2 regions of the Oscillibacter hominis genome follow, and region 1 is predicted to be linked to the other one. Evidence: riboswitches for the same ligand, from Rfam matches in the RefSeq annotation. Region 1 holds a riboswitch; the other holds the start of a gene.

What was found. Region 1 has a riboswitch for lysine ahead of H8790_RS08720 (Na+/H+ antiporter NhaC family protein). Riboswitches for the same ligand answer to the same signal wherever they lie in the genome.
Region 2: linked by a shared signal. The riboswitch ahead of dapA (4-hydroxy-tetrahydrodipicolinate synthase) and the one ahead of H8790_RS08720 (Na+/H+ antiporter NhaC family protein) in region 1 are both predicted to bind lysine.

What each region holds. Positions count from the first base shown of each region.
Region 1 covers NZ_CP060490.1:1,746,640-1,758,487, reverse strand. The annotation lists gene deoD (purine-nucleoside phosphorylase) at 1-652, opposite strand, end outside; gene H8790_RS08760 (BMP family lipoprotein) at 673-1,854, opposite strand; gene mtnA (S-methyl-5-thioribose-1-phosphate isomerase) at 1,924-2,991, opposite strand; gene H8790_RS08750 (DeoR/GlpR family DNA-binding transcription regulator) at 3,005-3,820, opposite strand; gene H8790_RS08745 (class II aldolase/adducin family protein) at 3,835-4,482, opposite strand; gene H8790_RS08740 (hypothetical protein) at 4,818-5,747, shown strand; gene H8790_RS08735 (NUDIX hydrolase) at 5,791-6,270, shown strand; gene H8790_RS08730 (DUF523 domain-containing protein) at 6,267-6,701, shown strand; gene H8790_RS08725 (sodium-dependent transporter) at 6,722-8,050, shown strand; gene H8790_RS08720 (Na+/H+ antiporter NhaC family protein) at 8,223-10,004, opposite strand; lysine riboswitch at 10,093-10,274, opposite strand; gene H8790_RS08715 (uracil-xanthine permease family protein) at 10,407-11,747, opposite strand.
Region 2 covers NZ_CP060490.1:2,307,284-2,319,131, forward strand. The annotation lists gene H8790_RS11440 (tripartite tricarboxylate transporter substrate binding protein) at 1-492, opposite strand, end outside; gene H8790_RS11445 (GntG family PLP-dependent aldolase) at 607-1,647, opposite strand; gene H8790_RS11450 (hypothetical protein) at 1,925-2,191, opposite strand; gene H8790_RS11455 (FAD-dependent oxidoreductase) at 2,280-3,977, opposite strand; gene H8790_RS11460 (metallophosphoesterase family protein) at 4,017-4,475, opposite strand; gene H8790_RS11465 (aspartate kinase) at 4,591-5,898, opposite strand; gene dapB (4-hydroxy-tetrahydrodipicolinate reductase) at 5,895-6,644, opposite strand; gene dapA (4-hydroxy-tetrahydrodipicolinate synthase) at 6,641-7,528, opposite strand; lysine riboswitch at 7,675-7,850, opposite strand; gene H8790_RS11480 (pyridoxal phosphate-dependent aminotransferase) at 7,965-9,101, opposite strand; gene H8790_RS11485 (amidohydrolase) at 9,086-10,204, opposite strand; gene dapD (2,3,4,5-tetrahydropyridine-2,6-dicarboxylate N-acetyltransferase) at 10,436-11,143, shown strand; gene H8790_RS11495 (deoxyribonuclease IV) at 11,211-11,848, shown strand, end outside.

The DNA.
Region 1 (11,848 bases):
ACAGGGCTTCCCCGGTGAAGAGGTGGTCGGAAATGGTCAGAATGCTCAGCGCCTTCTTGTGGCAGCCCACTGCGGTCCAGTAGAGGCCGGCGGTCTCCATCTCCACTGCCAGATGGCCCAGGTCCCGCAGCTGCTGGTTGATCTCCGGGCGGGGATAGTAGAAATGGTCGGAGGTGTAGACCGTGCCCACCACGGCGTTGACGTTCAGCTTCTTGGCCGCTTCCACGCTGTGGGCCAGCATATCATAGCTGGCGGCGGGAGCCAGGTAGCCGGGCATGTTGTAGGCCGCGCCATAGTTGGAGTTGGTGGAAGCCGCCATGGCCACGACCACGTCCCGCAGCTTGACCTGGTCGGACAGGCCGCCGGCGGAGCCGATGCGGATGATGGCGTCCACGTCAAACTGGGTGTAGAGTTCGGTGGCATAGAGACCCATGGAGGGAATGCCCATGCCGCTGCCCATGACGGAAATCTTCTTGCCGCGGTAGGTGCCGGTGTAACCCAGCATGTTGCGCACGGTGTTGAAGCAAACGGGGTTTTCCAGATAGTGCTCCGCCACATGCTTGGCGCGCAGCGGATCGCCGGGCATCAGAACGACCTTGGCAATCTCCGCATCCGTAACGGAGATGCTGGCGGAAATGGAGGATTTTGTCATAGCCTTTCCTTTCTTACGCCTTACTTGAGGCCGGGGAAATCGGTGGGAGTATAGCCGTTGAAGTTGGAGGCGGGAACGATGGTGCCGTCCTTGACCAGCTCATAGCACTCGGCCATCTTCGCAAGGGCGTCGTCGCTCAGCTGCTGGCGGCCCTCTTCGGAGACATAGCTGGAGGAGTCGGTATCGGCGCCCAGGAAGGCGTCCTCGGCGACGAAGGTACCGTCATAGATGGCTTCCAGCTGCTTCTGGACGTTGACGTCCATGACCTTCAGGGTGGAGGTCAGGATGATGTTGCGGTCGCCGGCGGCACCGTCGTCAAACTGATCCACGTCGCAGCCGATGACATACACATCGGAGGCTTCCTTGATGGCGGTGAAGGTACCGTTGGCGGCGGCGCCGGCAGCGGTAAACAGGACGTCGCAGCCTTCATTGATCAGGGCCTCGCCCACCACCTTGCCGGTGGCCTCGTCGGCAAAGTCGCCGATGTAGTTGCCGCCAACGTTGTTGCCGTTGACATCCACGCCGGCGTAGGAGGGCAGCTCCACATACTCGGCGGTGGTGCCGTAGTGGGCGTTGGCGTAATTCACGCCGGACATGAAGCCGAACTGATAGTTGACGTTGGAGGGATACGCCATGGCGTTGACCACGGCCACCTTGTTGCTCTTGGTAGTCAGGGCGGCGGCCAGGCCGGCGAAGAAGCCACCCTCTTGCTCGGAGAAGGTCATGGTGTACACATTGCCCAGGTCAGCGGCATTCAGGGCAGTACCCTGGCTGTCGGTGATGGTGGAGTCCACCACGATGAAGTACTTGTCGGGGTTGGCGGCCGCAATGTCGCCGATGGCGGTGAAGTTGAAGCCGGGCAGGACGAAGACGTCATAGTCGCCGGCCACGCGGTCCACGGTGGGAACCAGCTCGTTGTAATCGCTCTCCTTGATGTCGGTGACCGTGCAGTCGGAGTGCTCGGCGACAAAGGCCTGGATGCCCTCGTAGCAGTTCTGATTGAAGGAACCGTCGTCGATACCGGAGGAGGTGATGATGCAGATCTTCAGGCCAGTGGCCTCGGCGCTGCCACTGCCACTGCCGCTGCCGCTTGCGGAACCGGAGCCGGATGCGCTGCCGCCGTTGCCGCCGCAGGCGCTCAAAGACGCGACGATGGCCACCAGAGACAAGATTGCCAGAAATACCTTGAACTTCTTTTTCATTGGGATACTCCTTTCATAGTCCAATGCTTCTTTATTTTTACAGTCTTTCGACTATAAAACCAAAGGAAATCAATCAAAGAGCTTCTTCAGGCTCTCGGTGAAGGGGGGATAGCAGATGCCCTTTTCCGTGATGATGCCGGTGACCAGGGTGTGGTCGGTGACGTCGAAAGCGGGGTTGTAGCACTTAACTTCCTTGAGGGCCATGGGCTCGACGTAGAACTTCTCTTTGATCTCCTCAGGATCCCGCAGCTCGATCTTGATATCGTCGCCGGTGGGGCAGTTCATGTCGATGGTGGAGGTGGGCCCCAGGGTGTAGAAGGGGATGCCGTAGTGCTTGGCCAGGATGGCCACTCCGGAGGTGCCGATCTTATTGGCAAAGTCGCCGTTGGCGGCGATGCGGTCGCAGCCAACGAAGCAGGCATTGACCCACCCGTTTTTCATGACAATGCTGGCCATGTTGTCGCAGATGAGCGTTACATCCACGCCAGCCTTCTGGAGTTCAAAAGAGGTGAGCCGGGCGCCCTGGAGCAGAGGCCGGGTCTCGTCGGAGAAGACGTGGAAGTTCATGCCCTGCTCCTTGCCTAACAGCATGGGGCCAATGGCGGTGCCGTAGCGGGAGGTGGCCAGGGGGCCGGCGTTGCAGTGGGTCAGGATGCCGTCTCCCTCGTGGAGCAGGGAGAGGCCGTATTCGGAGATCTTGCGGCACATGGCAATGTCTTCTTCGTGGATCTTGACGCACTCGCGGCCCAGCAGTTCCACGATCTCCCCCACGCCGGAGGAGGCGTTGCCGGCCACGACCTTCTCCATGCGGTTCAGTGCCCAGCTCAGGTTCACGGCGGTGGGCCGGGAGGAATTGAGGTACTCCTTCTGCCGGTGGAACTCCGCGGCAAAGGCGTCGTAGGGCTTGTCCGCATACTGCTGGCTCAGCACATACATGGCGTAGCCGGCAAAAATGCCGATGGCCGGAGCGCCCCGGACCCTCAGCTTCAAAATGGCCTCATAGCAGTCCTCCAACTGGTTCAATGTCAGATAGACCATGCGGTTGGGCAGCTGAGTCTGGTCAATGATGACAACGCTCTTTTTGTCATCAGACAGCTTCACATTGTCGATATGGGTAACCTGCTTGATTTCTTCCATGGTATTCCTCCTCTTATACTTGGGTGCCGTAGATGACGCGGACGCCGCTTTGCTCAAAGTTTCGCAGGCAGTCCGCCTGCCGTTGGCTGGCATTGGGCCAGCGGTCCGTGACCAGGGCGTAAATCTGCTCATAGGTGCAGTCCACATAGGGGGCGGAAGCGCCCAACTTGGTGTGGTCCGCCAGCACAAAAAGTTTGTCCGTCCGCTTTAAAAGCTCCCGCTTGGATTCCGATTCCTCGTAGTTCAGCTCCATCATGCCCTTTTCAAAGGAGAGGGCCGTGGCGGAGAAAAAGCACTTGCTGATGTTGATGTGCTGCAGCAGTTCCTGATCCCGCAGGCCGCTCAGGGACAAGGAGGACTTGCGCAGCAGCCCGCCCACCACCATGACGCTGACCGTCTCTGAATCGGAAAACTGGAGCGCCACATTCAAGCCATTTGTCACCACGGTGATGCGCTTTTCGTGGAGCAGGGGGCACATCTGCAAGGCGGAGGTGCTGGCGTCCAGGCCAATGATCTCCCCGTCCTCCACATAGGCCGCGGCCGCCCGGGCAATGGCTTTTTTCTCCTCCTGGCAGACGCGGAACCGCTCCTCCAAAGTGAGATCAGCGGAGGGGGCGGGAGCGTCCGAGGCGCTCCGGACAGAATCGCTGACCACGGCGCCGCCGTAAATCCGGGACACCATCCCCTCGTCCTCCAGCTCCTTCAGGTCCCGGTGAATGGTCATATAGGAGACGTTGAATTTCTGGGACAACTGGTTGATGTCAAGAAAATCATTGCGCTTGAGCATCTCCAATATTTCTTTTTTCCTGGTGTATGGCAGAGGCTTCATAGCGTTTGCTCCGATCACGCTTTGTCCTGTCCGTAGTGGTGTTCCACAAAGTCCTTCATGTACGCGACCTGCGCATCGGAAATGACGTGGGGGGTGCCCACCGCCAGAGACATCTGGTAGATCTGGGCGGTCATCTCCAGCACCGTGCACACCTTGAACGCCTGATCCATATCCTTTCCGACGCAGACGGCGCCGTGGTTGGCGATGAGGCATGCCGTCCCAGCATCCCCCAGGGCAGCGACCACGTTCCGGGCCAGCTCTTCGCTGCCGGGCAGGGCGTACTGCGTGGGGTAGACCGTTCCGCCCAAAGCCTGGGCCGCCTCGTCGATGATGGGCGGAATGGGCTGATGCAGGCAGGCAAAAACCTGGGAGTACAAGGGGTGGGTGTGGATGACGGCGTTGACCTCCGGCCGGGCGTTGAGAATTCCCAGGTGCATCCCCACCTCGATGGTGGGCTTTCTACGGCCCTCCGCCACAGTGCCGTCCAGCCGCATGACCACGATATCCTCATCGGTCAGCGTGTCGTAGGGCATGGCCGAGGGCGTTAAGTACACAAGACCGGTTTCGGGGTCACGGACACTGATGTTGCCCCACGTCTCCACCGTAAGGCCCTTGTGGAGCATCCGTTTTCCGGACTCCACCAAATGTGCTTTGTAGTTCATTTCAATCCTCCAGACAACAAAAAAGCCTGCCGCCAAGCCTCCATTTATAGCATTTCTTCTCTACAAACTTCAAACCTGTCCGGCAAGCCCGCCTATTGACCTTTTCAACAGTTGCATTTTATCACCACTTTCCCGCACTGTCAACATTTCTTATCACATTTTAACAAATACCTGGGATAAGCGACCCTAATATAATAGAGCATTCAACAAAAGTTAACAAAAGAGGGAGCGGAATTTTGCATGATCTGACAGTGAAAATTGGGAAAAGCGGTTGCTAAAGAACGGGAACTGGGCTATGATAAAAAAACCAAACGAATGGAAGGGAGGGGGAAGGAATGCAGAAAGACCGCGGCTTGAACAAAATCATCAAGAAGGCGGAGGGGAAACCGCTGCTGGAGGGGCTGGCGGAGCTGTCCCAATCCGAGTGGAGCAGTCTGCAGCTGGCGCTGGACCACCTCCGTGCGGAACGGCTCACAGCGCCGGATGTGCTCAGGCGATATGAGCAGAGCCGGTTTGTCCGGCCCAGCCCTCTGAACGCCCTGAAGTTTCACCGCCTGGAGGCTGCGCTTTTGGCCCTGGCGGAGAAGCAGGGCTTTGAAAGTGTTCTGCTCTCGCCGGTATCGCCCTTTGGAAGCTGCTCCGTGTTCGGGTGTGTGGATCAGAACAATGTGGTCGGCGCGGGGCGAGGACTGGAGGTACTGGCGGACCCAACCAATGCTCTGGCCCTGGAGCTTGGAGCAAGGATCAAAGGAGGCGCCGGTTCTGAAGAACTCCACCTCTGTACCACCGCACGGGTGGTCAGAGGGCAGAATTTTTCCGGCAAGGGGATGCTGCCGCACTTCGGCATTTTCTGCATGGTCTCGCGGGGCCGGGATTCCGCCGGCGGATATAGCTGCGAAAAGGCGCTGCTGCGCCGCCAGCTCCGGTGCTGTCAGGCACTGTACGGTACGCAGATGTCGCTGACACTGCGCCGCCGGGCAGGCTACAGCGACCCCGACGGATTTTTGGAGGCCATGAAAGCCTTTGTCCAGGAGGAACTGCCGGAACTTCCGGTGCAGATAGAGGAGCAGGAGGAGAACGCCTACTACAAGGGTCTGAACTTCAAGATTTACCGGACCGCCCACGGCGAGACCTTTGAGGTGGGGGACGGGGGCTTTGTGGACTGGATGGAACAGCTTGTGGGAAACCGGAAGGAGCGCTGCCTCATCAGCGGCCTCGGCATGGATCGGATGCTGCTCTTTGACGAGGTGGATACCTTATTATAATATATAGGACACGCAGCCGGCCGGACCGGCGGGAGGGATATCAATGCGGAATACCACACTGGGATATATTGAACGCACGGTTGAGGGGCGCAGACAGTACCTGATGCTGCACCGTGTCAAAAAGAAGAACGATCTCAACCACGACAAGTGGATTGGGATCGGCGGGAAATTTGAGGACAAGGAGAGCCCGGAGGACTGCATGCTCCGGGAGGCCAAGGAGGAGACGGGCCTGACGCTGAAGCGCATGAGATACCGGGGCCTGGTCACCTTTGTCTCCAACCTCTATGAGACGGAGTACATGCACCTGTTTACCGCCGACGACTTCACCGGGGAGCTGATCGAGTGCGATGAGGGAGACTTGGAGTGGATTGACCGGGATCGGCTGATGGCCCTGCCCCAGTGGGAGGGCGATAGGATTTTTCACTCCCTGTTGGAGCAGGAGGTGCCTTTTTTCTCCTTAAAACTCCAGTATGAAGGGGATACATTGGTGCTGGCGGTGCTCAATGGGGAGCGGATCCGATGACGGGCCCGGTTTTGGTGAGTGCCTGCCTACTGGGCAGGTGCTGCCGGTATGATGGGACTGGGAAAGCGCTTCCTGAGCTCATACGCCTGGGGGAGCGCCGCCGCCTGGTGCCGGTCTGCCCGGAGTGTTTGGGCGGCCTGCCCACGCCCCGGCCGCCTGCGGAGCGGCAGGGGGAACGGGTGGTCAACCAGGAGGGGGACGATGTGACGGAGGCCTATTGCCGGGGAGCGGAGCAGGCGCTGCGTATTGCCCGGGAGCAGGGCTGCACAGTGGCGGTGCTCAAGGAGCGCAGCCCGTCCTGCGGCGCCGGGCAGATTTACGACGGAACCTTCCGGCATATCCTGACAGCAGGGGACGGCGTGACGGCGGAGCTTTTGCGCAAAAACGGCATCACGGTGGTGGGGGAATCGCAGATTCACACGCTGCTGTGATCGAAGAGGGAGAGAGGACGATGGAGAAAAGAGATCAGTTTACGGGGAAGTGGGGCTTTATTGTGGCCTGCATCGGCTCCGCGGTGGGGATGGGCAATATCTGGCTGTTTCCCGCCCGGGTGTCCCAATACGGCGGCGCAGCTTTCCTGATCCCCTATTTTATCTGTGTGGTGGTCATCGGCTACACCGGGGTCATCGGGGAGATGGCCTTTGGCCGGGCCATGGAGGCGGGGCCCCTTGTGGCCTTTGGAAAAGCCACGGAGCGCTCCGGAAGGGGCAGGCGCCTGGGAGAGGCGCTGGCGCTGATTCCGGTGCTGGGCAGTTTGGCGCTTGCCATCGGTTATTCCGTTGTGGTGGGGTGGATTTTGAAATACGCCGCCGGGGCCATCACCGGCTCTGCCCTGGTGCCCGCGTCTGTGGGAGGGTTCGAAGCTGCCTTCGGCGCGACGGCCTCCGCGTTTGGCAGTGTGGGCTGGCAACTGGCGGGCCTTGGTGTGGTGTTTGCCATCATGGTGTTTGGCATTTCCTCCGGGATTGAGCGGGCCAACCGGATCATGATGCCCCTCTTTTTCCTCCTGTTCATCGGTGTGGCGGTCTATGTGGCCACCTTGGGCGGTGCCGGCGCCGGCTACCGCTACCTCTTTGTACCGGAGTCCTGGGGCGCCCTGCTCAACCCCAAGACCTGGCTCTATGCATTGGGACAGGCATTTTTCTCCCTGTCGCTGGCCGGCTCCGGCACGCTGGTCTACGGCTCTTACTTGAAAAAGGACGCGGACATCCCCTTCTGCGCCAGGAATGTGGCGCTGTTCGACACACTGGCCGCGCTGATCGCCGCGCTGGCCATCATCCCCGCCATGACCATCGCCGGCGTGGACGCCACGCAAAGCGGACCGGGACTGATGTTCATCTATCTGCCGGGCGTTTTTAAGCAGATGCCCGGCGGTAGGATCGTGATGATTGTCTTCTTCGTAGCCGTGCTGTTTGCAGGGCTGAGTTCGCTCATCAACCTCTTTGAGTCCCCCATCGAAGCGCTGCAAACCCGGTTTGGCTTCTCCCGGCGCAAGGCGGTTGCGGCCGTGGGCGCGGTGGGCGCCGTGGTGGGCGTGTGTGTGGAGGGCATTGTGTCCGGCTGGATGGACGTGTGTTCCATTTACCTCTGCCCCATTGGGGCGCTGTTAGCGGGCGTCCTGTTTTTCTGGGTGTGCGGAAAGAACTTTGTCCGCTCCCAGATCGACCAGGGGGCGGCCCGGCCTTTGGGAAAGGCATTTGAGCCCATGAGCAAGTACGGGTTTTGCGGCCTTACGCTCCTGGTTCTGGTGTTAGGCAGCGTATTTGGCGGAATCGGATAAAAGGAAGGAGCGGCGCAGTAAGCGCCGCTCCTTTTGTCCTCCTCTTTTGATGACCGCAGTCAGGCGGGAAAAGGCCTGGGATTTGGCAGCCAATTGAACCCATGAAGTGAAATTGCTGTTTTACATGAGCCGTAAAAAAGGCTGTGCTTTTCAGGCACAGCCTTTTTTGCCTTTAGTTGTTGGCCGTGGCAGGTTCAGAGGCCTTTTTGGGAGCTCCTCTGCCATGAACAGAGCGGATGACCATCAGCGCCAAAACCATCAGCACTACGGAGATGGGCAGCACCACCAGGGCATTGGGGATTAGGCCGGCAATGAGGTAGCTGACAAAGCTGACCGCTGCCACAGTGACGGCATAGGGCAGCTGAGTGGACACGTGGCTCACATGATCGCACTGGGCACCGGCGGAGGCCATGATGGTGGTGTCGGAGATAGGGGAGCAGTGGTCGCCGCAGACAGCGCCGGCCATGCAGGCGGACACGCACACGATGGACAGGGGATTGCCGCTGTCCAGGGGGAACACGAACAGCACGATGGGAATCAGGATGCCGAAGGTGCCCCAGGAGGTGCCGGTGGCAAAGGCCAGCAGGCAGCCGATGACGAACACGATGGCGGGCAGGAACATCATGAAGTTCTCCGCAGAGGCCTTGACCACGGCGGCCACGAATTCACGGGCGCCCAGGGAATCGGTCATGGCCTTCAGGCTCCAGGCGAAGGTCAGGATCATGATGGCGGGCACCATGGCCTTGAAACCCTCGGGGATGCTGGACATGATCTCCTTGAAGCTCATGGAGCGGCGGATGAGGTAGAACGCCATGGTGAAGACCAGGCCGAAGAAGGAACCCAGCATAAGGCCCACCGACGCATCGGAACCGGAGAAGGCGTCCACAAAGCTTGCGCCGGAGAAAAAGCCGCCGGAGTAGATCATGCCCACGATGCAGCAGGCCACCAGCACCAGGATGGGCAGCACCAGGTCGATGACCCGGCCCTTGTTTTCAGGTACATCGTCATCCATGCCGGCATAGGGGTTGGCGCCGGAGAAGAGGTCGCCTGCCAGCGCGTTGGACTCGTTGGCCGCCATGGGGCCGTAATCCATTTTGAATCCCACCAGGCAGACCATGGTCACGATGGTCAAAAGCGCATAGAAGTTAAAGGGGATGGCGCGGATGAAGAGGGCCAGGCCGGAGCCGTCGTCCACAAAGCCGGAGACGGCGGCGGCCCAGGAGGAGATGGGCGCGATGATGCAGATGGGCGCGGCGGTGGAGTCGATGAGATAGGCCAGCTTTGCACGGGAGACATTGTGCTTGTCAGTGACCGGGCGCATCACAGAGCCCACGGTCAGGCAGTTGAAGTAGTCGTCGATGAAAATAAGGCAGCCCAAGACAATGGTGGCCAGCTGGGCGCCCGCCCGGCTCTTGATGTTCTTTGCCGCCCAGCGGCCGAACGCGGCGCTGCCGCCGGCCTTGTTCATCAGACACACCATGGCACCCAAAACCACCAGGAAGATGAGGATGCCCACGTTGTAGCCGTCGGAGAGCACGGAGACGATTCCGTCCTGGAACACATGGAGCACGGTGCCCTCAAAGCTGAAGTTGGAGTAGAGCATGCCGCCCACCAAAATGCCGATGAACAACGAGGAGTAGACCTCCTTGGTGATCAGCGCCAGGCCGATTGCGATGACCGGGGGGACCAGGGCCCAGGCGGACTCATAGTAGTTGCTGGAAGCGGCCACCTGGCCTGCGCCGCCGCAGGTGGCGCAGACATTGGACCCGCCGCAGCTTTCGCAGGCAGCGTCGGTGCCATAGCAGCTCATGCAGATGCCGTAGCCCTGGCAGTCAGGGCAGTCCACCATCTTTTGAGAGGCGTCGGCCGCCAGGGCGGATACGGTGACCAGCAGCACCAGTGCTGCGGCCAGGATGATGCGGGATACGATTCTTCTTCGGTTTGTGCTGTGCATGAAAAAACCCTCCTGTAAAAAAATTTGAAGCCATGATTTCTATCATGACTTCATACAGGTGGGCGCAATGGTGCCAATAGTCGTATGCGATCATGATAGCACTCCATCGCCCGTTACCGGCGCGATGACAGTCCGCAGGATGTTCTCCCACGGCCCGGAATCCCCCCGCCAGGCAGCTGTCAGGGGAAACCTCGGCGGCAGCCCCTTTCCGTTCCCGATGCCTGTCGTTTAATGGAACGTACTCCTGGATGCCGCGCCTCTATCACAAGTCTTCAATTGTGCTTTATTATACGGAAAGAATGGAGCTTGTCAACCGCTTGTCAATAAAAATGCAATTTTTCTTGCACAGATGACAAAGGAGCGCCAAAATTTGGCGCTCCTTTTTGTGATATTCACAAGCGATCAATACCGTCCCAGGTCGGCGGAGGCGTCAGAGTTGGCGGTTTTGCCGAACTGATAGTCGTTGCCGGGCAGCACTGCGTTGAGCGCAATGCCCACCAGGGCGGCGGTGGCGATGCCGGAGAGCTTGATGGTGATGGAGCCCAGGGCGAACACGATGGCCTCGTCGCTGCCGGTGCCGTATTTGATTCCCACGGCCAGCACCAGGATCAGGGCGGCGATGATGACGTTGCGGCTCTTGGTGAAGTCCACTTGGTTTTCCACCACATTCCGCACACCCACGGCGGAGATCATGCCGTAGAGGATCAGGGACACGCCGCCCAGGGTGGCCTGGGGCATGGCTTCGATGACGGCGGCAAACTTGGGGCTGAAGGAGAGGATAATGGCAAACACGGCGGCCAGGCGGATGACACGGGGATCGTAGACCCGGGTCAGGTTCAAAACGCCGGTGTTTTCACCGTAGGTGGTGTTGGCCGGGGCGCCGAACAAAGACGCGGCGATGGTGGCCAGGCCGTCGCCCAACAGGGAGCGGTGCAGGCCGGGATCCTCGATGAAGTTGTCGCCCACAGTGGAGGAGATGGCGGACATGTCGCCGATGTGCTCCATGATGGTGGCAATGGAGATGGGGACAATGGTGATGGCCGCGGTGATCAGCAGTGAGACGTCGGGGTTCTGGAAAATGGAGAACACCGTATTGCTCCACTGGAAGGGCAGGCCGAACCAGGCCGCCTCCTGAACGGCGGTGAAGTCCACATTGTTGGTGACGGCCGCCACCCCATAGGAGGCGATGATGCCCAACAGGATGGGGATGATCTTCACCATGCCTCTGCCCCAGATGTTGCAGACGATGACCACCACAATGGCCACCAGCGCGATGCCCCAGTTCTGGGCACAGCAGGAGAGCGCCCAGCCGGACAGGCACAGTCCGATGGCGATGATAATGGGACCTGTGACAATGGGGGGGAAGAAGCGCATGACCTTATTGGCGCCAAAGGCCTTGAACAGGGCGGAGATCACCAGGTACAAGAGGCCCGCACAGGCCACGCCGAAGCAGGCGTAGGGCAGAAGCTCCGGCTCACCGCCCGGGGCGATGGTGGTATAGGCCGCCAGGAAGGCAAAGGAGGAGCCTAAGAAGGCGGGCACCTTACGCTTGGTCAGAAGGTGGAACAGCAGTGTGCCCAAGCCGGCAAAGAGCAGCGTGGCGGAGACACTGAGGCCGGTGATGGCCGGCACCAGCACAGTGGCGCCGAACATGGCGAACATATGCTGGAGGCCCAACACCAGCATTTTGGGAGTGCCCAGGGTACGGGCGTCAAGGACAGGTTTCATCTCGGTTTCTTTCATGACGTTTCTCCTCTCACAATTTGGGGCCCGGATAAAATTTTCCCACATCCGGGCAAAAAAAATACCGGCAGAAAGCCGGTCAAAAAGGGAACAGGAGAAAA
Region 2 (11,848 bases), 560 kb from region 1:
GCCCTCGATGAAGTCGCCAAGCGTGTTGAACTCACTGGCGTTGAGGGCCAGCATGACGATGGGATCGTAGGACTCCACCCACACGGGCACCAGGTCGCCGTAGTCATAGGTGGTATCCTGAAGGGCCACGGTGTAGAAAATGCCAGGGGCGTTGACCGCCAACAGGTTGTAGCCGTCGGGGTCTTTTCTCAGGAAGGACTCCGCGGCGATCTGGCCGCTGGCGCCGCCCTGGTTTTCCACCACCACGTTGACGCCCAACTCATCCTGGAGATAGGGCTGCACCATTCTGGCCAGCTTATCGCTGGAGCCGCCGGCGCTGTAGGCCACGGTGATGGTGATGGTGCCTTCGGGATACGCGTCGCCGCCGGTGGAGGACGCGTCGCCGCTGCCGGAGGCGGAGGAACCGCCGGAGGAGCTGCCGCCATTGCCGCAGGCGGCCAGCAGGGAAGCGCACATTGCGAGGGTCAGCAACAGAGCAAACAATCTTTTCATGACATTACCCACACTTTCTTTTTCTCATATTTTTCCGGGACCTCCCGGTTTTCTCAGATACGGGTGAATTCAGTCGATGCGTTTGATGCGTTGGTTGCAGCCTGTTCGCTCAGGTCAATGGGCCGCGCAGAAATTCCGGATGCGGACAATGGCCTCGTCAATGTCCTCATCGCTGATGCCGCGGTAGGTTACCAGACGGATGGAGTCGTCGGTGATGTAGTGGGCCCGCACATGGGCCTCCTCTTCCAGGGCCCGGAGCCAATCCTTTCCCTTGAGCGCGCCGTGAAGGTCCACCTTGACGATGTTGGTCTGGACTGTGGAGAGATCAATGGAGATGTCCTTGGCGTCCTGGATGCCCTCGGCCAGCTTCCGCGCCCGGGCGTTGTCGTGGGCCACACGCTCTGAAAGGTGCTGCACCGCGTACATACCGGCTCCGGCCAGCAGTCCCACCTGGCGCAGCTGGCCGCCCATCAGCTTGCGGGTGGCTCTGGCTTTCTCGATGAACTCCCTGCTGCCCACAAGGAACGAGCCGATGGGAGCGGAGAGGCCCTTGGACACGCAGAACTGGACACTGTCCACGCCCTCCGTCAGCTCCGCCACGCTGATGCCTAAGGCGCTGGCGGCGTTGAACACCCGGGCGCCGTCCATGTGAGTGGCCGCACCGTACTGTTTGCACAGCTTCAGGATTTTCTCTATGTCTTCCCGGGAGATCACGCAGCCGCCTTCAAAGTTGTAGGTGTTTTCCAGGCAGACCAGCTTGATGTCGCCGCCCTTGAGAGTCTTTTCCAGCTCCTTAAGGTCGTAGACGCCCTTGGTGTGGGGCAGACAGACCGGCACGATGCCGCACAGGTCCGGGCTGAAGATGCCCTTTTCCGCCTTGTACATGTGCATGTTGACGGCGGTGACCGCCTTCTCGCCGCGCTTGCAGTGGGTGGCGACGCAGACCATGTTGCCCATGCTGCCGGAGGGCACGTACAGTGCGTCCTCCTTGCCAAAGACCTTGGCCACATAGGCCTCGGCCTCCGCGGCGGTGGGGTCCTCGCCCTTGCTGCCCTTTGCCCGTCCATCGTCGCCCAGAGGCACGCTGATCATGTACTCCAGCATCTCCCGGGTGGGAAGCGTGACGGTGTCGCTTCTCAGATCAATCGTTTTCATTCGTTTCCCTCCAAATTTCGGCTGCGGTTGTTCATGCTGCCGCGTTTGAGGTTAATTTATCATTTCATATAGTTAATGTCAATACTAACTATAGTTTATTTTTATTGTTATAAGCATTTTTTCTGTTTTTTATCATTTTAATCACGTTTGTTTGTGCAATTTGCCCTCATTTTTGAAAAGGGCACAAAAAAGAGGACAGTCTTTTATCCAGACTGTCCTCTTTTTTTTAATCATATTATGCAGGATGACGAATTTATTGTGTGCCGGCGCCATCCGTTTATCCCTTGTTGGAAGACAAAAACGACTGATACCGTTCCGCCACCCACTGGCGCAGCGATTCCACGCCCTGTTCGTCCCGGGGGAACTCCCGCTCCTCCACGTCCTCAGCCTTTTCATAGCACAGACGGGTGTAGACGGCGGCGGACACAGTCTCCTTTTCCCGGCGGAAGCGGTAGCGGAACTCCCCCTCGGAGCCGGTGTACACGGTGGCCCGGTCGAACCACTTGGGCGTCAGCGCGGCCAAAATCTCTTCTATGTCAGACATACTGCCCCTCCTTCTGGATTCTGAATGCATTGTACCACAGCCTTTTTTCACCGGCTTACCACCCCTTCGGCATGCGTTTGCCGGCGCGCTACTTCAGCGGAATCCCGCAGGGGTGGGCCGCCCCCTCGTCACACCGGCGATCCGACATCACATAGGAGTAGAATCGGTAACCTCCGGAGAGGTGTGCGCATGCAAATCCGCTGCCGGTGAGGATACGGCAGGCAAGATAGCTGCGCAGCCCGCTGTGGCAGTTGACATAAATCTTCTTGTCGCGGTCCAGTTCCCCCAGCCGTTCCCGCAGGTCATCCAGGGGGATATTGACGGCGCCGGGAATGTGGCCTGAGCGGAACTCCCCAGGCGTACGCACATCTATCAGCGTGGCGCCGCCATCCCGGCACAGGGTGTCCACCTGGTCCCAGTGAAACTGGCGCACCAGGCCTGAGCGCAGGTTTTCGATGGTGAAGCCGGCCACGTTCACCGGATCCCGGGCAGAGGAGTAGGGCGGTGCATAGGCCAGCTCCAACTCGCTCAGATCCGCGGCGTTGAGGCCCTCCCGGACGGCGGCGGCCAGCACATCGATGCGCTTGTCCACTCCGCCGAAACCCACGATCTGGGCGCCTAAAATCCGGCCGCTCTCCGGGTCAAAAAGGGTCTTCAGCGTCAGGTTGGCTGCGCCGGGGTAGTAGCCGGCGTGGTCTGTGGAAAAGTTGACCACCTTTTCATAGGGGATGCCGGCGGCCTGGGCGCTCTTTTCATTGAGTCCCGTGGAGGCTGCGGTCATGCCAAAGAGCTTGATGACCGAAGAGCCCTGGGAGCCCCGGTAGCGCCCCTCCCGCCCGCAGATCCGGTCCGCCGCGATGCGGCCCTGCTTATTGGCTGGGCCGGCCAGGGAGATGAGGGCCGGGCGGCCGCTTACCAGGTGGCGCACCTGCACCGCATCGCCCACAGCGTAGATGTCCGGCAGGGAGGTCTCCATATACTCGTTCACCACGATGGAGCCCTTGCGCCCCAGCTCCAGCCCGGCGTCCCGGGCCAGTTTGGTGTCCGGCTCCACGCCGATGGCCAGGAGCACCAAGTCCGTCTTGAGGGGCGGCTTCTCCTTCAGCACCACCCTCAGACAGTCTCCGGCGTCCTCATACCCGGCGATGGGGGTATTGAGCCGCAGATCCAGCCCCCTGGTCCGGAGGTAGGAGTGGACCTGGCAGGCCATGTCGTAGTCCAGGGGCGGCAGCACCTGGGCGCTGCGCTGGAGCAGCGTGGTGGGGACGCCGGCCTCCATCAGGTTCTCCGCCATCTCCAGGCCGATAAACCCGCCGCCCACCACAGTGGCATGACGGGGCCGGCAGCGCTCCACATACTCCCGGATGCGGAAGGTGTCCTCCACGGTCCGAAGCGTCATGATCCGCCCATCGTCAATACCCGGCAGGTCCGGCCGCACGGCCCTGGCCCCGGGGGAGAGGATCAGCTTGTCGTAGGTCTCCTCATATTCCGTGCCGTCGGCTATGCTCCGCACCGTCACGCTCTTTCGTTCCGGATGAATTGCCGTGGCCTCATGCCCCACCCGCACGTCGATGCGGAAACGGCGGCGAAAGCTCTCCGGCGTCTGGAGGGTCAGGGCCTCTTTATCCGTGATCACGCCGCCCACATAATAAGGCAGGCCGCAGTTGGCGTAAGACACGTAGCCGGAGCGCTCCAGCACCACGATCTCCGCCTGTTCGTCCAGCCGCCGCAGCCGCGCCGCAGCGCTGGCTCCGCCCGCCACGCCGCCAATGATCAATACCTTCATTCGGGTCCTCCTGTTTTTTCTGATCTTGCAATATATGGGTCATTCCTCAATGATGCGGCAGGATATCTTCCCGCCGCTGATGCTCAGCCACCCGCATGTCCCCCGCGCGCCCACGGCGCCCGGGTTCATAATCCAAAGCCCGTCCTGCTGAAAACAGCAGGATTGGTGGGTGTGGCCGAAGAGCAGCACATTGGCTCCGGCGCGCCGGGCGGCGCCGATGGCGGCGCCGTACCCCATCTTCACCTGCCAGCGGTGGCCGTGGGACAGCAGCACCCGGCAGCCGTCCACCATCAGATTTTTGATGTCCGGCTCTTCCGTCCAGCCGTCGCAGTTGCCCGGAACCGCGGCCATGGGGACCTGGGGGCACTCCCGGCCCAGGGCCCTTGCATCCCGCAGCAGGTCTCCTAAGTGAAAGACCGCGTCGGGCCGGAGGGAACGGGTGAGACGGACCATGTTGTCCACATTACCGTGGGAGTCGGAAAAAACCAAAATGTTCATTGAGTCCCTCCCCTTGATTCCGGCAGGGCCGGTTGAGGGTATCTTAATCCATGGGGCCGGCCCTGTCAAGAAAGAACCCCTCCCGCCTTTCGGCGGGAGGGGGAATTGGATGAAATCACGCGCAGAAGGCCCGGTAGACGGCGGAGATGGCTTTTTCAAAGTCGGCCTCATCCACGCCGATGATGATATTCAGCTCGCTGGAGCCCTGGTCGATCATCCGGAGGTTCACGTCCGCCTCGGCAATGGCGGTGAACAGCCGGGCGGCCAGGCCCTTCCGGCGCACCATGCCCCGGCCCACCACGGCGATCATGGCCATGGCGTCCTCCACGGAGACGGCGTCAGGGTTGACAGTGGAGCAGATCTTCTGAACGATCTCCTGGCGGTGGGGCTCAAACTCCGCGGAGGCCATGACCACGGACAGCGTGTCAATCCCGCTGGGCATGTGCTCAAAGTTCACGCCGCACTCCTCCAGGGCGCTGAGCACCTTGCGGCCAAAGCCCACCTCGGAGTTCATCTGGTCCTTTTCAATGGTCAGCACCGTAAAGCCCTTGCGGCCCGCCACGCCCGTGATGCTGCCCTCGGGCTGCTCCTGGGCCTGGGGCACGATCAGCGTACCCGGGTCCTGGGGCCGGTTGGTGTTGCGGATGTTGATGGGGATGCCAGCCGTCTTCACCGGGAAGATGGCGTCCTCATGGAGGACGCTGGCGCCCATATAGGCCAGCTCCCGCAGCTCCGTGTAGGTGATGACGCCGATGGGCCTGGGGTCGGGGACGATCCGGGGGTCGGTGACCAGCATGCCGGACACGTCCGTCCAGTTCTCATAGACGTCGGACTGGGAGGCCCGGGCCACAATGGCGCCGGTGATGTCCGACCCGCCCCGGGAAAAGGTGCGGATGGAGCCGTCGGGCAGGGCACCGTAAAAGCCGGGAACCACGGCCCTGGGCAGTTCCTTCAGCTTTGCGCCCAGCACGCTGTTGGTCCGCTCCGCGTCAAAGGCGCCTTCGGCTGTAAAAAACACGCACTCCGCCGCGTCCAGGAAGGGCACGTCCAGATAGGCGGCCATCACCTTGGAATTTAAGTACTCGCCCCGGCTGGCCGCAAAGTCCCGCTGGGGATGCTCACGCAGCCGGGCCTCGATCTCATTAAGGTCCTGCTCCAGGGAGAAGTCCAGGCGGAGCCGGGTGATGATCTCGTCAAACCGGGCCCGGATCTCCGTGAAGGGGCCGGTAAAGTCCTGGCCTTGCAGGGCCAGGTCATAGCAGCAGTACAATAGGTCCGTGACCTTGATGTCGCCGGAAAAGCGCTTGCCAGGCGCGGAGGCCACCACATAGCATCGCTCCGGGTCCTGGCGGAGGATGGCCCCCACCTTTTCAAACTGGGCGGCGGTGGCCAGGGAGCTTCCGCCGAACTTGACTGTCTTCATTCCGTCCCTCCTGATTCGCCGATCATGGACTGCATGTCGTAAAGTCCCGCGGGCTTGCCCAGGAGGAACCGGGCGGCGGTGAGCGCCCCTTCTGCGAACAGCGCGCGGCTGTAAGCCTCATGCTTGAGCGTGATCGTCTGGGTCTCGGTGGTAATCATCACCTCGTGGGTGCCCACAACACCGCCCATCCGGATGGCGCTGATGCCGATTTCATCGCTTTCCCGTTTGCACTGGCCGCTCCGGCCGCAGTGGTTCTTCAGCTCCGGCCGCGCCTGGCGGACGGCATCGGCCAGCATCAACGCCGTGCCGCTGGGGGCGTCCGCCTTGCGGTTGTGATGGATTTCCACAATTTCAATGTCCGCGCCCTTCAGTACCGCGGCAGCCTGCCGGGCCAGGGAGCAAAGCAGTGCCACGCCCACCGACATGTTGGCGCTGAAAAACACAGGGATTTTGTTCGCCGCAGCAAAGATGAGCTCTCTCTCCTCCTCCGTGTGGCCGGTGGTGGCGATGACCACCGCAAGGCCCTTGCCGCAGGCGTAGGCCAGCAGCGGGCCCACGGCGGTGTGATGGGAAAAGTCAATGACCACATCCGCCTCGGGCGCACCGTGCAGGTCGGTGAGCACACCGTTCTCTTTTCCATAGGCGTCCACCGCGGCGGCAAGTTCGCCGCCCTGGTAGCCCTCCTTTACCAGCCGGACGATCTCCCGGCCCATGTGCCCACAGGCACCGTTCACAATGACCCTCATACCCGCAGCCCCTGCTCTCTCATGGCCTTCAGCAGGCGCTGGCGGTTGGGCTCCTCCATGGGCGTCATGGGCAGGCGGAGCTTCCCGCCGCACATGCCCATCGCGGCCAGGGCGGCCTTGACGGGGATGGGGTTCACCTCGCAGAACAGCGCGTGGATCAGCTCCAGGTACCGCAGCTGCAGCGCGGCGGCCCCGGCCACGTCGCCGGCAAAAAAGCGCTTGCAGATCTCCGTGGTCTCCCGGGGCAGCACATTGGACAGCACGCTGATGCAGCCGATGCCGCCCACGGACAAAATGGGCACGATCTGGTCGTCGTTGCCGGAATAGAGGTCCAGCTTGCCCTGGACCAGGGCGGCGGTCTCCACGATCCTGGAGATGTCACCATTGGCCTCCTTGATGGCCTGGATGCGCTCGTGCTCGGCCAGTTTCACATAGGTCTGGGGCTGGATTCCGCAGCCGGTGCGGGAGGGTACATTGTAGAGGATCAGAGGGATTTTGCTCTTGTCCGCAATGGCGGTGAAATGAGCCACCAAGCCGGCCTGGGTGGCCTTATTATAGTAAGGGGTCACCACAAGGGCGCCATCGGCGCCCACCTCGGAGGCGAACTCCGTCAGCTCAATGGCGCTCTCCGTGCAGTTGCTGCCTGTGCCCGCCACAAGGGGCACCCGGCCTGCCACACGCTCCACCGCAAAGCGGATGATCTCCTTGTGCTCCTCCACCGACAGCGTGGGGCTCTCGCCGCTGGTGCCGCAGGAGACCAGCGCGTCAATCCCGCTTTCGATCTGCCAGTCGATGAGCCGGCCATAGCTCTCATAATCCACACCTTTGTCGTTAAACGGGGTGATGAGCGCGGTTGCAATCCCTCTGAAAATTTCGTTTGACATGTCAATGCCCTCCCGTTTCTAAATTCATAAACTGACATCTGTTCATTCGCAAAAATAAAGAACAACCTTTGCGAAAAGGTTGTTCTTTACATGAACTCGTATAGCCGGGCCGCCGCGACAAGCGCCGCTGCCCCGATACAAACACTTGTAAAGATAGCTCTCCGCATCATGCGACAGCCCGGCTGCTGTTCGTTTACCGGGCCAGTACAGCCCCGCTGCACCCGGGTACTGCCTTCGGCGTCCCGCGCCTTTCCCCCGGCCAACGGCCTGCACTGCCTTGGCAGCCGGGTTACTCATCGCGCAACGCGCCTCTATCTCTATCTATTATGAGTGACATAATACCGTATCCGCGGCAAAATTGCAAGAGTGGAAGAATGTGCATAGTTCACGTATTTTTCGCTTATTTTTGCAAATGTGCTGTCACATTATTATAGTTTTACGCCAATGTCCCGATGAACTCCTCCAGCCGGTCCATCCCCAGGGCGATCTCCTCCATGGAATAGCAGAAAGAAAAGCGGACAAAGCCCTCCGCGCCGAAGCAGGTGCCCGGCACGCCGGCCACCTTCCCCTCCCGGACCATCCGCTGGCAGAACTCCTCAGTGTCAAGGCCGAACTTTTTCACACTGGGGAACATGTAGAACGCGCCCATGGGCTCCACCACGTCCAATCCCATGCCCCGCAGCCGATGGTACATATAGTCCCGGCGGGCCCGGTAGGTCTCCACCATGTCCGACACGTCGCAGCGCAGCGCGGCGGCACAGCCGTCCTGGATGAAGGCCGTGACGCTGACCACGTCGGCGGCATGGAGCAGCCTCAGCTTCTCCATCACCGGAGCATCGCCCATCAGATAGCCCACCCGCCAGCCGGTCATGGAATAGGGCTTGGAAAAGCTCTGCACCACCAGCAGGCGGTCCTTCAGTTCCCGGCAGGCGGCAAGGCGGGGGCAGGGCCCATAGGAAAGCCCGGTGTACACATCGTCCGAAAGCACAAAGAAGTTCCCCTCCATGGCAGCCCGGCGGACCACCTGGAGCGTCTCCGCGCTGTAAACGCAGCCGGTTGGGTTGTTGGGGGAGTTGAGCACCAGCAGCTTTGTCCGCTCCGTCAGCACGGAACGGAGCTTCTCCTCCGTGATCTGGAACCGGTCCTCGCTGGTGTCCAGCAGCACCGGCCTGGCTCCGGCCAGCACCGCAATGGATTCATAGAGGGAAAAGGCAGGGGTGGGGATGACCACCTCATCCCCGATGTTGAGCACGCCGGTCATGGCGGTGTAAATGGCCTCCGTGGCGCCGATGGTGAGGATCACTTCCTCCGGGCCGTAGCCGAGGCCGCTGTGCTTTTGTTCAAACTCCGCGATCTGGGTGCGCAGCGAAAGGCTGCCCACATTGGGAGGATAGTGGGTGTGGTTTTCATCCAGCCCCCGCTTGCAGGCCTCCTTGATGGGCTCCGGGGTGTTGAAGTCCGGCTCGCCGATGGTCAGTAGGGCACAGCCGGGAACGCTTTTGGCCAGGGTCGTGAAGCGGCGGATGCCGCTGGGCTCCAGCGTCAGCAGCCGTTGATTCATTCGTTCCAGCATACCGATCTTCCTCCATATCTCCGGGCGATGGATTCAAAGAGGTCGGCGCCCCGGCTCAAAACCGCCTCATCAAAGTTGAAGTCGTCTGCATGAAGGGCCGGCGAAGGGCCGGTGCCCAGAAAAAAGAACAGTCCCGGCAGGTGCTTTTGATACCAGGAAAAGTCCTCGGTGATCATGACCGGCCGGGGGAGCTCCTCAAACTCGATTCCGCAGTCTACGCGGATATAGTCATAGAGCTCCGGCGGATTGATGACGGCCGGGTAGCCGTCGGAGTTGGTGACGGCCACGCCGCAGCCCGTCTCCGCCTGGACATCCCGCCCGATGGCGCGGATGCCCTCGAGGAGGTCAAAAAACACCTCGTCCTGAAAGGCCCGCAGGCTGCCCTCCAGCCGCGCGTGGCCGCTGAGCGCGTTTCGGACCGTCCCGCTCTCCATACGGCCGAACCGGCACAGCCGGTAGACCTGGGGCGGCAGGGAGTCCACCAGCTCCCGCACCCGGCGGTAGAAGAGGACGGCCGCGTCCAAGGCGTCAATCCCCTCCTCCGCCCTGGCGATGTGGGCGGAGCGGCCCGTAAATTCCGCCGTCAACTCGCAGGAGCGGCTCATCATCTCCAGGCGGCGGCTGGCCACCGTCCCGGCCGGAAGGCCGGGCCAGAGGTGCAGCCCAAAGACCGCCTCCACACCGCAGCGCTCAAAGATTCCGCTCTCGCAGATCTTCCTGGCGCCGCCGGTGGTCTCCTCCGCCGGCTGGAACACCAGCAGCACATTTCGCTCCAGCTTCCTCCATCCGTTGAGCCGCCTGCCAAGCTCCAGCAGGATTGCCATGTGGCCGTCGTGGCCGCAGGCATGCATCCTCCCGGGATGGACGGAGGCAAAGGGGACACCGCTGCGCTCGGTGATGGGCAGGGCGTCGGCGTCGGAGCGGAAGGCAATTGCGCGGGGCGCTCCAAAGTCAAAATAGGCGCAAAGGGCGCTTTTACAGGGGGAGGAGAGGGCGCACCGGAGGCCGGAAAGTGCCTTTTCCAGATAGGCCATGGTCTCCGGCAGGTCACAGTCCAGCTCCGGGATGCGGTGCAGCGCCCGGCGGTCGTCGGCAAGGGACATGGATGCCACCTCTTTATACTGAAGAATTGACCTGAATCATAGCACGAGCAGCCAGCCGCGTCAACTTTTTCTCTCCGGCGGCGGAGAATTTCGCCGTTTTCTTTCATATTTGGAAAGGAAAATTGTCTATCCCTGTGAACTTTGTTTTCCCCTGCCCCTTTTCTTTCCCCATTTGCCGTGGTATGATAAGTACAACTTTTTTGAATCTTCCGGTAAAGGAGCAGGCCAGTTATGAACGCACAGGAGATTATTGAGTATATCCGCACCTCGGAAAAAAAGACCCCCGTCAAGGTCTATGTGAACGAAAAGAGCCCCGTGGACTACGGCAGTGCCACGGTCTTCACCGGCGGCGCCGGGGACGTGACCAGCAGGATCGTCTTCGGCGACTGGAAGGAGCTTGGCCCCATCCTGGAGGCCAACGCTGACCGGATCGCCGACTGCGTGGTGGAAAACGACCGCTGCAACTCCGGCGTGCCCCTTCTGGATCTGAAGGGCATCAAGGCCCGCATTGAGCCCGGCGCCGTGATCCGTGAGAAGGTGGAGATCGGGGAGAATGCGGTCATCATGATGGGAGCCATCATCAACATCGGCGCGGTCATCGGCGCGGGCACCATGATCGACATGGGCGCCGTATTGGGCGGCCGGGCCACGGTGGGTAAGCGCTGCCACATCGGCGCGGGCACCGTGCTGGCCGGCGTGGTGGAACCCGCCAGCGCCACTCCCGTCATCGTGGAGGACGACGTGCTCATCGGGGCCAACGCCGTGGTCATCGAGGGTGTGCATGTGGGCCGCGGGGCCGTGGTGGCCGCAGGTGCCGTGGTCATTGAAGACGTGCCGGACCACGCGGTGGTGGCCGGATGCCCCGCACGGATCGTCAAGACCAAGGACGCCAAGACCGAGGAGAAAACCGCGCTCATCGACGCCCTGCGGGAGCTGTAAGCAAGAAAAAGCAGCCGGCGTTATGCGCCGGCTGCTTTTTTGCGCCCGTTCAGAAAGGAGTTTTTTTATGCTGCACATCGGCTGTCACCTCTCTTCCACCAAGGGCTTTGCCGCTATGGGCCGTCAGGCCCTAAAGCTTCAGGCTGACACCTTTCAGTACTTCTCCCGCAATCCCCGGGGCAGCCGGGCTAAGGCCATGGACGCCGCCGATGCCGCGGCACTGATGGAGCTGCTGCGATCCAACCGGTTCGCCCCCATTGTGGCCCATGCCCCCTATACGTTGAACCTCTGCTCCAACGACCCGGAAAAACGCGCCTTTGCCGCCGAGACCATCGCCGACGACCTGTCCCGGATGGAGCTTCTGCCGGGCCAGCTCTACAACTTCCACCCCGGCAGTCACGTGGGCCAGGGCATCGACGTGGGCGTTGAGCAGATCGCCGACGGGCTCAACGCCGTCTTAAAGCCGGAGCAGTCCACCACTGTACTGCTGGAGACCATGGCGGGAAAGGGGAGCGAGGTGGGCGGCCGGTTTGAGGAGCTGCGTGCCATCCTTGACCGGGTGGAACTGAAGGACAAGATGGGCGTATGTCTGGACACCTGCCACGTCAGCGACGGCGGCTACGACATCATCCACAGCCTGGACGACGTGCTGCGCCAGTTCGATCAGGTGATCGGCCTCCGCTACCTGCGGGCCATCCACCTCAA